DNA from 3 places in the Bacillus sp. AK128 genome. Region 3 is predicted to be linked to each of the others. Evidence: riboswitches for the same ligand, from Rfam matches in the RefSeq annotation. Region 3 holds a riboswitch; each other region holds the start of a gene.
What was found. Region 3 has a riboswitch for S-adenosylmethionine ahead of M1D60_RS13205 (acyl-CoA dehydrogenase family protein). Riboswitches for the same ligand answer to the same signal wherever they lie in the genome.
Positions count from the first base shown of each region.

Region 1: it holds a riboswitch for S-adenosylmethionine, as region 3 does, so the genes downstream of both, mtnK (S-methyl-5-thioribose kinase) here and M1D60_RS13205 (acyl-CoA dehydrogenase family protein) in region 3, are expected to answer to the same signal.
Region 2: it holds a riboswitch for S-adenosylmethionine, as region 3 does, so the genes downstream of both, M1D60_RS03265 (methionine ABC transporter ATP-binding protein) here and M1D60_RS13205 (acyl-CoA dehydrogenase family protein) in region 3, are expected to answer to the same signal.

Region 1 covers NZ_CP096379.1:3,126,389-3,130,678, forward strand. The annotation lists gene M1D60_RS15670 (aminotransferase class I/II-fold pyridoxal phosphate-dependent enzyme) at 1-824, opposite strand, end outside; gene M1D60_RS15675 (carbon-nitrogen family hydrolase) at 1,025-1,870, shown strand; SAM riboswitch class I at 1,961-2,148, shown strand; gene mtnK (S-methyl-5-thioribose kinase) at 2,230-3,426, shown strand; gene mtnA (S-methyl-5-thioribose-1-phosphate isomerase) at 3,419-4,290, shown strand, end outside.
Region 2 covers NZ_CP096379.1:729,185-733,474, forward strand. The annotation lists gene acsA (acetate--CoA ligase) at 1-1,572, shown strand, start outside; SAM riboswitch class I at 1,703-1,818, shown strand; gene M1D60_RS03265 (methionine ABC transporter ATP-binding protein) at 1,983-3,008, shown strand; gene M1D60_RS03270 (methionine ABC transporter permease) at 3,001-3,669, shown strand; gene M1D60_RS03275 (MetQ/NlpA family ABC transporter substrate-binding protein) at 3,697-4,290, shown strand, end outside.
Region 3 covers NZ_CP096379.1:2,658,599-2,662,888, forward strand. The annotation lists gene wrbA (NAD(P)H:quinone oxidoreductase) at 1-553, shown strand, start outside; gene M1D60_RS13205 (acyl-CoA dehydrogenase family protein) at 597-1,748, opposite strand; SAM riboswitch class I at 1,847-1,958, opposite strand; gene M1D60_RS13210 (hypothetical protein) at 2,028-2,513, opposite strand; gene M1D60_RS13215 (AbrB family transcriptional regulator) at 2,592-3,653, opposite strand; gene M1D60_RS13220 (manganese catalase family protein) at 3,747-4,290, opposite strand, start outside.

The DNA of each region.
Region 1 (4,290 bases), 470 kb from region 3:
AACAGGCTAACATACATATGGTCCTGAAGAAGGTTGATCGCTTCAATCACACTTTCATTTCCAACCGCAAATCCGACTCTCCAGCCCGCCATATTATATGTTTTAGAAAGAGTATATATTTCAATTCCCGTCTCTATTGCTCCTTCAACCTGTAAAAAGCTAATCGGCTTCTTCTCATCAAACCCAATTGCCCCATATGCAAAATCATGAACGACACAAATATTGTGCTGGTTTGCTAATTGAACCGTTTCCTCAAAAAATTCCTTTGTTGCAACAGCACCAGTTGGGTTATTAGGATAATTCAAGAACATTAACTTTGCCTGTTCTAAAATCGCTGGGTTAAGCTCACTATAGTTTGGTAGAAACTGATTTTCTACTTTAAGAGGCATTAATTCCATTCGTGCCTTTGCCAACTCCACTCCAGACCAATAATCTGGATATCCTGGGTCTGGTACTAAGGCAACGTCACCCTCATTCAACAAACACTGAGGAACTTCAACAAGACCAGCCTTTCCACCAAATAAAATAGCTACCTGTTTTTCCGGGTCTAAAGTAACGCCGTACTCGCGCTCATAATAAGTTACAATTGCTTCCTTTAGAAATTTTTGCCCTCTAAACTGTGAATATTTATGGTGAGCAGGATTCGTAACTGCTTCTTGCATGGATTTCACTATATGTGCTGAGGTCGGTTGATCTGGATTACCTTGCCCCAAGTTAATTACATCATGGCCTTGCTCCACTACTTTATTAACCTTACCAACAAGCGTAGCAAAGAATTGAGTAGGTAATTTTTTTAGAATGTCAGATTGTTCGAACGTTCTCATGGTAATCTCCTTTATGTAACGTAATATGTTAATCTTAACTTATCATTATTCAAAAATGAAATTCATTTAAATTTAGGCTCTGTATAGATTGTTGTTGGTTTTCGTTGCAGGAATCTCGCGTCCTTCTACTTTAATCAACAGTACAAAAAATCAACAATGTTCTTTAACAGCCAAATCTAAAAATATATATTGAAATTACAGTGAAAAATATTATATTGTTAGTGACAATATGTAAAGTAATTTTTTTAAGGAGTAGATGTCTTTTGAATCTAAAAATAAGCTGCATCCAATTTGATATTGCATTTGGAAATCCTGAATTGAATTTTAAACATATGAGGGAGAAAATTGAAGAAGCGGTTCTGGATTCACCAGACATCATTGTCCTACCAGAGCTTTGGACTACAGGATATGACCTTACTAGATTAGACGAGATTGCCGATCATGACGGACAAACCACTCTTTCATTTTTAAGTGAACTCGCCAAAGACAAGAATGTTCACATCGTGGGTGGCTCAATTGCTAAAAGGACGCATCAAGGCGTTTATAATACGATGTTCATTGTTAATAATCAAGGTGACCTCGTCAATGAATATAGTAAATTACACCTGTTTAAATTGATGGATGAACATCATTATTTACAAGCAGGAAACGACGAAGGGTTGTTTAAGCTTCAAGACATTACCTGCGCGGGCTTTATTTGCTACGATATTCGTTTTCCTGAATGGATTCGTAAACATACATCAAAAGGAGCAGAAGTCGTCTTTGTTGTTGCAGAATGGCCTTTCCCTCGTCTCGCTCATTGGCGCTCTTTATTAATCAGTCGTGCTATTGAGAATCAGTGCTACGTAGTTGCTTGCAACCGCGCTGGGAAGGATCCTAAAAATGAGTTTGTTGGTCATTCTATGATTATTGACCCTTGGGGAGAAATCATTGTTGAAGCTACAGAAGACGAAACCATCCTTACAGGTGAAATCAATACAGAAAAAGTTCATGCTGTTAGAAAACAGATTCCTATTTTCTCTGATCGACGTCCAGAGCATTACTAAGATGATATTTTTATTGACAAGCAAATAAAAGGCTTGTTATTATGAACACCGAGTATGAAAATAAAGACAATTAAATTTAAATGATATATTCTCTTATCAAGAGTTGGCTGAGGGAAATGGCCCTATGAAGCTGCAGCAACCGACCGTAATACCATTGTAAAATGGGGCGCAAGAAAGTATAGAAGAGCGCCAAAAGAATAACAATAACGTAAGCTATAGTTATTCTCTTGTAAGGCACGGTGCTACATCCAACAGAAGATTATTCTGGTAGATAAGAGGTGCGAAGCTATGACTTCAAGCCTCTTTCTTTATTGAAAGAGGCTTTTTATATGTTTGATCTTAGAAGGGAGTAATGATTCATGACTATATCAAATACGACTACATATGAACCGTTAACGGAGAGTTCCGCTATTACACTCGCGTTGAAATTGAATTTATTCAATGGGGATGCAGCATTAACCTGCCAAGAAATTGGAGACGGTAATCTAAATCTAGTTTTTCATATCAAGGATCAAATAAATCATAAAAGTATCATTATCAAACAAGCGCTACCTTACGCTAAGGTTGTTGGGGAGAGCTGGCCTTTAACTTTACAACGAAATAAAATTGAGGCAAATGCTTTACAGGTTGCAGCAAAATTTGTTCCTGAACTTGTTCCGGTTGTTTTTTATACAGATGAAGAATTAGCCATTACAGTTATGGAAGACTTATCTCATCTCGAAATTTCCAGAAAAGGGTTGATTGAAGGAAATCAATACCCTCTCATGTCCAAACATATTGGAATCTATATGGCAAAAACATTATTCTATACATCTGACTTCGCGTTAGATCAAAAGGTAAAAAAAGAGCAAGTAAGGGAATTTATTAATCCTGAACTATGTAAAATCACTGAAGACCTAGTCTTCACTGATCCATTTTTCAATCATGATACGAATAACTTTGAAGAAGAGCTAACCTCAGTAGTCGAAGATTTATGGAATCAATCAGAGGTTAAACTAGAAGTGGCAAAGCTAAAAAAGAAATTTTTAACTAATGCGGAAGCCCTTTTACATGGGGATTTACACACTGGGAGTATCTTTGCAAATCAAGAAGAAACGAAGGTGATTGACCCCGAGTTTGCATTTTACGGTCCAATTGGATTCGACATTGGACAGTTCATAGCTAATCTATTATTAAACGGAATCTCCGTTACACCAGAAAAACGCGAAGCATTATTTGACCATGTATCCATCACCTGGAATGTCTTCAAGGAACATTTCTCAGCCTTATGGAATACTGAAAGCAAGGAAATTTTCACCCAAACACCTGGGTACCTTGACTATACATTAAAGGAAATTTTTGAAGATTCAATTGGATTTGCAGGTTGTGAACTAATTAGACGGACAATCGGCTTAGCACATGTGGCAGATCTAGATAATATTGAAAATAAACAACAAAGAATTACAGCAAAGAAACATGCGATTGCCTTAGGTCAACATCTAATTAGTAACCGTTCAAAAATTGCTACGATTGAAGATCTACTACAAACAGTAAGGGGTGTACTACAGCATGACTAATTCTTTTACAATCCCACAATCTGTTCAATGGAAAGATGATCATATTTTCTTACTTGATCAACAAAAGCTTCCACTAGAAACAGAGTATATTGAATTAACAACGATTAAAGATGTTTTTGATGCTATTTTTACCCTTAAAGTAAGAGGTGCACCAGCGATTGGGATAACAGCTGCTTTTGGATTAGCATTAGCTGCAAATAGCTATGAAGAGGACAACCTAGTTAATTTTCATGAAAGATTAAATAAAGATCGTGAATATCTAGCGAGTTCACGACCTACAGCTGTGAATTTAGCTTGGGCATTAGAGCGATTAGTTCGTAAAGCAGAACGAGCAATTTCTGTAATGGAAGCAAAAACAATTCTTACTCATGAAGCGATTCAGATTCAGGCTGAGGATGAGGAGGTTTGTCGTCAAATTGGCCTTCATGCCCTTGAGTTGTTTAAAGATGGCGACAAAATATTAACCATCTGTAATGCAGGCTCTATTGCTACAGCACGCTATGGAACGGCATTAGCTCCTTTCTATCTTGCAAAAGACGTCGGGAAAAACCTACAGGTGTTTGCATCAGAAACCCGCCCAGTCTTACAAGGAGCACGACTAACCACTTGGGAGCTCATGCAGGCAGATGTAGATGTTACCTTAATTACAGATAATATGGCGGCGCATACCATTGCAACTAAGGGAATCAATGCAATTATAGTAGGGGCAGATCGGATCACGGCTAATGGTGATACGGCTAATAAGATTGGAACATTCAATCTCGCTCTCTTAGCGCAGGCATTTAACATACCGTTTTATGTAGCCGCTCCTTTATCAACCTTTGATCCATCCTTATCCTCTGGGCAACTGATTCCAATTGAGGA
Region 2 (4,290 bases), 1.9 Mb from region 3:
GTCAATATGGCCTATGAATGTATTGACCGACACGTTGAAGATGGGTATGGAGAGAAAGAAGCTCTAGTTTATATTGATGGAACAACGAAGGAAAGTTTAACTTTCTCAGACTTGAAGAGAAGAACCGATGAATGGGCCCACTTGCTCAAGGCGCAGGGAGTAAAAAAAGGAGACCGCGTTTTCACATTCTTACCGAAAAATCCAGAGGGCTATATTGCTGTCCTAGCTGTCATAAAGGTAGGAGCGATTGTAGGACCATTGTTTGAAGCGTTCATGGAAGATGCGGTTTATGACAGGATGTATGACTGTGAGGCATCTGTTCTTTTAACAAATGCTGAGTTACTTGAACGAGTTCCAGTTGAAAAGCTTCCGGAGTTACGTTCCATTTATATAACAGATGATTTGGACCATCCGATTGCAAAATCCATCCCAAGATTGCTGGCTAATTCCTCTTTTGAAGGAGAGGCAGTGGAATGGCTAGGTCTAAATGATGGCATGATTATTCACTACACGTCGGGCTCAACAGGAAAACCTAAAGGTGTTTTACATGCTCATCGGGTCATGATTCAGCAGTATCAAACGGGGAAATGGGTGTTAGATCTACAGGAAGATGATGTGTACTGGTGTACGGCCCATCCCGGCTGGGTAACAGGGAGCTCTTATGGGATCTTTGCTCCATGGTTAAATCGTACAACCATTGTGGTTCATGGTGGGCGTTTTAAAGCGGAAGAGTGGTTCCAAGCAATTGAGGATACTGGTGTCACAGTTTGGTACAGTGCTCCTACAGCATTTCGTTTATTAATGAATGATACCGATCGAATTAAGGATTATAATCTTTCTTCATTAAGACACGTTCTAAGCGTAGGAGAGCCTCTAAATCCAGAGGTCATTACATGGGGACAAGAAGCGTTTGGGGTAAGAATTCACGATACTTGGTGGATGACAGAGACAGGTGCTCAGCTGATTGTAAACTTACCAACTGCTGTGATTAAGCCTGGATCTATGGGAAGACCTCTACCAGGGATTACGGCAGGTATTATTGATTTAGAAGGTAATGAGGTGAAGCGAGGAGAGTTTGGACTTCTTGCCATTAAGAAGGGCTGGCCTTCCATGATGAAGGAGATTTGGAAGAATGAAGAAAAGTACCATTCATACTTTATAAACGATTGGTATGTTTCAGGTGACCTAGCTCGAATGGATGAGGATGGCTATGTATTTTTCCAAGGTAGAAATGATGATATGATCAATTCTTCTGGAGAAAGAATTGGACCATTTGAAGTGGAGAGCAAGTTAATTGAGCATCCTGCCGTTGTAGAAGCAGCCGTTATTGGAAAACCAGATCAACTCCGTGGTGAAATTGTAAAGGCATTTATCGTGTTAACAGATGGGTATGAAGAATCAGCTGAGCTATTGAAAGATATTCAGACATTTGTTCGATTTAAACTTGCTGCTCATGCGATGCCAAGAGAAATAGAAGTAATAGAGGAACTCCCTAAAACGCCAATTAGCGGGAAAATTCTCCGTCGAATACTGAAGTCGCAGGAAATTGAAAAACTAAATGTAAGTGTATGATTTATCTGTGAACAAAATGATTGACGCATAATTTTTATCATGCTAAAATCTCTTTCATAATCAAAAATTCTAAGAGAGTCTGACAGGCTTCGACAATAGATGGTTAGTGAATGAATAAAAATTTATACAACTCTTATCCAGAGTGGTGGAGGGACTAGGCCCTATGAAACCCGGCAACCGTCAACTTAACTGTTGAAATGGTGCCAATTCCTGCAAAGCTTAAGTATTTGCTTTGGGAGATGAGAGAAAGGAAACTTGATCTGTTCCTTTCTGCTTATCTGCAGGAAGGTTTTTTTATTGGCCATCAATACTTATAAATTAAATTCATCTGATCAAAGCTAACACTATATCTATTGAATGAATTCAGAGTAAATGGGTAGGACAACTCAGATATGAAAGAGGTGAGTAGCATGATTACGTTAAAGGATGTTAAAAAGGTTTTTTCATCGAAGAGTGGACCGGTCACTGCAGTAAATGGGATTAATCTTGACATTAATCAAGGGGAAATCTTTGGGGTGATTGGCTATAGTGGCGCAGGTAAAAGTACACTTATCCGAATGTTTAATCAGTTGGAAAAGCCAACAGAAGGATCTGTTATAGTCGCTGGGCGAGATATGGCAAAGATTCAAGGACGAGAATTAAGGAAAGCTCGCCAGGAAACGGGTATGATCTTTCAGCATTTTAATTTACTTTGGTCCCGAACGGTCCGAGATAATATAGCCTTTCCTCTTGAAATTTCGGGTGTTCGAAAAAGTGAGCAACGAAAACGTGTAGAGGAATTAATTGAGCTAGTAGGACTAAAAGGCAGAGAGGATGCCTATCCTTCAGAGCTAAGTGGTGGGCAAAAACAACGAGTAGGTATTGCTCGAGCTTTAGCTAATAATCCAAAGGTACTTTTGTGTGATGAAGCAACATCTGCCCTTGATCCACAAACAACCGATTCCATTCTTGATTTGCTTGTGGATATCAATGAGCGACTTGGTTTGACGATTATTCTGATTACTCATGAAATGCATGTGATCAGGAAAATTTGTCACCGTGTTGCTGTTATGGAAAATGGTCAGGTTGTTGAACAAGGTGATGTGCTCTCGGTGTTCAAAAATCCTCAAGAGGAAATAACAAGACGATTTGTTGGTCAGTTAACAGAACCTGAGGAAACGCATGAAACTGCTGAGCATCTACTCGAAAAATATCCAAATGGAAAAGTGATTCAATTAACGTTTGTTGGAGAAGAAACCGAACAACCTTTAATCACCAACGTCATTAGGAATTTTTCGATTACAGTTAATATCCTTCAAGGTAAAATTGCTCATCTTCAAACCGGTTCATACGGTACATTATTTGTTCATGTTGATGGCACGGATGAAGAGATTGAGAAGGTCATTCAATATATTCGAGATCAAGCCGTTGATGTGGAGGTGATTTCGAATGATTGAACAGCTATTTCCAAATGTTAACTGGGATCGAATGCTAGAAGCAACACTAGAAACCCTTTATATGACGGCTATATCTGTGCTCGCAACATTTATATTGGGAATTATACTTGGATTGTTATTATTCCTAACTGCTAAGGGAAATCTATGGGAGAATGCAGCTGTCAATTCAATCGTCGCAGCATTCGTAAATATTTTTAGATCAATACCCTTTATCATTCTAATTATATTATTAATTCCATTTGCGAAATTTATTGTGGGCACAATGCTTGGTTCCAATGCAGCATTACCTGCACTCATTATTGGGGCAGCCCCTTTCTATGGAAGAATGGTAGAAATTGCCCTTCGCGAAATTAATAAGGGTGTGATTGAAGCTTCAAGAGCAATGGGTGCAACAACATGGACGATTATTTGGAAGGTTTTATTACCAGAGTCTATGCCAGCTCTAGTTTCTGGAATTACCGTAACGGCCATTGCATTAGTAGGGTACACAGCCATGGCAGGTGTCGTAGGCGCAGGCGGACTTGGGAATTTAGCATTTTTAGAGGGCTTCCAACGTTCCCAAGGTGATGTCACGTTCATGTCCACGGTCATTATTTTAGTGATTGTATTCATTATTCAATTCATTGGAGATCGAGTAACTTCAATGCTTGATAAACGATAAAACATACAAAAAGGAGAAGATTATAACATGAAAAAGATTTTAGGGTTTATTCTATTTGCTTTAGTACTAACACTCGCTGCTTGTGGTACAGGTGGTCAAGAAGAAGAAACAACACAAGGTGCAGATGCAACTGAAGAAAACACAGAAGCTACTGAGAATACAGAAGTAAAGGAATTGGTAGTTGGGGCTTCAAACGTTCCTCACGCTGTTATTTTAGAACAAGCAAAGCCAATTCTTGCTGAACAAGGTATCGAGTTAGAAATCATTCCATTCCAGGACTATGTATTACCAAACAAGGCACTTGCTGATGAAGAGATTGATGCGAACTACTTCCAACACATTCCTTACTTAGAGCTTCAAATGTCTGAAAATGATAACTACGATTTTGTAAATGCTGGTGGAATCCACATTGAGCCAATTGGAGTTTACTCTAAAAAGCACAAAAGCTTAGAAGATTTACCTGAAGGTGCTACGATTATCATGAGTAATGCAGTAGCTGACCACGGACGTATTTTAACTATGCTTCAAGACAAAGGATTAATTACGTTAAAAGAAGGTATTGATACAACAGCTGCTACTGTAGATGATATTGTAGAAAACCCAAAGAACATTGAATTCCAA
Region 3 (4,290 bases):
AGCACAATGGGCTGAAGCTGCCGCAAAAGAAACTGGAGCGGAAGTAAAGCTGTTAAGAATACCCGAAACAGCCCCTGACACTGCAATTGATACAAATCCAGCATGGAGAGGACATGTAGATGCAACCAAAGACGTTCCAGCTGTCACATTAGATGACTTAGAGTGGGCAGATGCTTTCATTTTCAGTGTTCCAACAAGATATGGTAATGTAGCATCACAATTTAAATCATTCATTGATACAACAGGTGGATTATGGTTTAATGGCAAACTTGCTAATAAGGTGGTAAGTGCAATGACATCTGCAGCTAACCCACATGGCGGTCAAGAAGCAACTATTCTTTCCATTTACACATCTATGTACCACTGGGGTGCTATTATTGCCGCACCAGGTTATACAGACCCATCACTCTTTGCTGCTGGTGGAAACCCTTATGGAACATCAGTTACCATTAACCAAGAAGGTAAGATGGTTGAAAATGTTGAAGATGCGGTTAAACACCAAGCAAAACGTACCGTGCAAGTGGCATCAGCAGTTAAAACTGGAATGCAATAAACAAAAATCAGGAGAGCTCTCTCCTGATTTTTTTATTTACGATCTATTTTTCAATTGATATCCTTCTTTTCCCCAGCATATAAACAATTGCATCGTCTGCAGGTGGATTGTGTAAACCTGCACGAACATCTCGAAAATATCGTTGTAATGGATTCTTTTCTGACAAGCTTCTAGCTCCCACAATCCTCATTGCTAAATCAACTATAGAATTAGCGCTATTGGTAGCAATATGTTTAACAGCAGCCAGTTCATGAGCTAATGACGCCCTACCCTCGGGATCATTAACCCATTTTAGCGCAACCGAATAAATCAGTTCTCTTGCCTTAAATAACTCCAACTCCATTTCGCCAACCTTTCGTTGGACCTCAGGCACTTCAGCAATAGGACCAGGTAATGTATTGGGTTGATACTCTCTTGCAAATGAAACAGCATAATCTCTTGCCGCTGTTGCAATACCTAAGTATACGGTAGGAATCTGCAGATACCAACCTTTTGGCAGGTTGGTACCACCCTCCTGACTTATAAGTGAATCTTCCTCAATTCGAACATTACTTAAAATTAAATCATCACTTTTTGTACCCTTCATGGAAATACTATCCCAAGTTTCTTCGATTGAGACACCTTCTAACCGGTGATCAATTAGAAACATTCCACGCTGTCCGGTTTGCTCGATTTGAGCAGTTACAATGGAATAATCAAGTGCAATTGCCATTGAAGTAAAAGCTTTCTCCCCGTTAATAACCCACTGATTACCGTCTTTAGTTGCAGTAGTAGTAGGCAGTCCTCCCCTAGAAGGACTTCCTGTCGCCCTTTCAGTAGCCGCAACATTGAATAATGCCTTAGACTGTACGATTAGTCGACAAAGCTTTTCAAACATTAATTCATTCCAAGAATGACTTTCTGCATTTTCTAGAATGCAACCTAAATGCCAACCAATTGATAAGGCAGTTGCTCCATCACCTTGGGCTAATATTTCTTGAATTTGAAGGAATTGATATAGATTTAAACCAGTACCTCCATATTTTTGAGGTACTGTGAGCGCCAAAAAGTTTTCTTTTTTTAAATCCTCAAGATTAGCAAGAAGGCAGTCCCCCTCATCCATTTGACCAGCTCTGTTATCAAAAATAGCTGCAAGTTTTCTTGCTTGTTGGAGTATATCCTCAAAATTTGTATCGGTATTTCCTCTGTTTTCCAACTATTCTCCCCCTAGCACTTCTTTATTTATAGTAATAAAATAAAAAAACCCCTTTCGATATATAGAAAGAGGTTTGTGTACATATTAAACTATACTCTTTCTTATCTGCCAGACCAAAAGTCTGTTGGATTTGGCACCGTTTTATTAAATATTAATAAATGGTTGCCGTGGGTTCTTAGGACCAAGTTCCTCCCCCACTCTTGATAAGTAAAATATTTTGCTATTTAATTTTATATATTAAATTTATCGTATATGAAAATATCTGTCAATTCAAAAAGCTTATTGTTTATCTAATGCAAGCTTGATCATAAGATTTGTCATTCCATCAACAATCTCTGCTTGACCTTCAAGCACTTGATAAAATGTTTGCAGGTACTTTTCTGTAATCTCCATATACTCCCTATCTTGTTTATGTTCACAAATATCCCTGAACAACTCTAATTGTCCTTCTAGGATAATCATTTCTTCATATGTTAAATAGAATTGAATGCCTTCTTCTGTGGATTCATTCTCATTAAATCCATTAAAGACAAGCATCTTTTCTGTAAGATCTTGGAGAACATGATATTCCTTTTGAAGGAGCTTTAGTTCCCGCTTGTTTTTTTCATGTTGGATTGCATAACCCAATGAATGGGTTAAATAAGAAAGCATATGAATCCAGAATGTAATCTCCGTCTTTATTATCAGTAGTTGAATGGCCTGTTCTTCTAACATAGACCTTGTATTTTCTTTTTTTGACTTAGCTTGTATGAAGTCAATAATCATGATTAGTCCCCTCCTGCCGTTATCATACTAGCATGTTTTCAGAAAAAACGGCAGTTGACTTTAATGGTAAGGTGTCAATTATTTTCCAAGTGTATGTTGTTTTCGAAAGACCCATGCCACTAAAGGCGGAACTAAAAATAGAATAAAGAAGATACGAAATAGCTGGAAACCAGTTACAATTGATAAATCTGCTCCAATCGCTTTTGCAGTTAGTCCCATTTCGGCTATGCCACCTGGAGCGGTACTTAAAAAGGCTGTGCCAAGTGAGATTGGATACACCCACTGTAATAAGCCTGCAATTAACACGGTAGAAAGGAGTAAGATTAAACAGGATATAATAGCTCCTGTACCAAACCGTTTCCAGTTTTTCAACTTATTAGGATCAACCATTTTTCCAATATGAATTCCTAGGAAGATTTGAGCAGCAATAAGTAATAACTCTGGAATTGGAAATGGAGTTAAACCAAAAACGACTAAAACAGCACAACCAATAATAGGACCTACTAAGTAAGGTGTAGGAAGTCTCCCTTTCACGGCAAGGAGCGATGATAGTCCTGTTACAGCTATAAAGAGTGTTATTTCCATTACAGTACTCGTTTTTATTGAAGATTCCACAGTGTTTAGAGTGGTAAGTGGTCCACTAAACCAATCAATTCGAACAATGGCTGGTACTAGGTAGATTACTGAAAGAAGACGTATTAACTGAAAAAGAGTAACACTTGTGACATCCACATCATCAATTTCTTCGCCTAATAACACCATTTGTGAAAATCCTCCAGGCATCATTCCGATAAAAGCAGTCTTAAAGTTGATTCCAATAAATCTTGAAATAAATATAGAGACTAAGAGAGAAAAACCAATCAATAAGATGGTTGTTGTCAGCATTGCAGGTAACATTTTTAACATTTGTAAAAGCGTATCATATGTAAATGCAATCCCAAGCATGTAACCAATGACTACTAAAGCACCATTTCTAGTTACTGGTAGACTTTTTATCTCCCGCTTAAGCAAGAGCTTCCAAATAACTACAGCCAGCAGGGAACCGAGCATCCAGGCTAAAGGTAGCTGTAGAAAAGTAAACAGTAGACCACCAATACATGCAATTAAAAGTGTTTCAAAAAATGGGAGTAATTTTTTCACTGGATCACGGCTTTCTAGAAAATAGATGACTATCATTCTTTTATTTTATCACTAAAAAAAGACTGCAACAATGAGCTGCAGCCTTTCATTTACTTACATAAGGTTTGGCGGAAGTGGATGCGGTAAAGTATCATGAACATAAAGTGGCGCAGGGGTTAAACTAGCCTTTGGTCCAAAAGGAACTGGTTGTGATACATAATTAAACACGCCACGACCATCAGGAGCTGGTCCTTGGGCAAATCTACCTTTACTGCTTGCTTCTCCGCGTGATAGATTGTAAAAGTCATAGGATACAGCTTGCTTTTCAAGCTCACGCGGGAAGGTTGTTGGGACAACAATATCACCTTCACGTGCTTCAAGCTCAGCAATCGCTGCCTTCCATATATTTTGGTGCGCAGTATCACGAGCAATTAGGAAAGAAAGCATATCCTTTACACCAGGATCCTCAGCTATCTCATATAATCTTACAGCTTGAAGACGCCCTTGAGATTCAGATGTCAAGTTTGCTCTAAAATCAGCTAAAAGATTTCCACTTGCACCAATATATGCAGCAGTCCATCTATTCCCAACACTATCAACTGGCATTGCACCTAATCCAGAGACAATAGCATGTTGTGGGTTCATTCCGCCCATAATT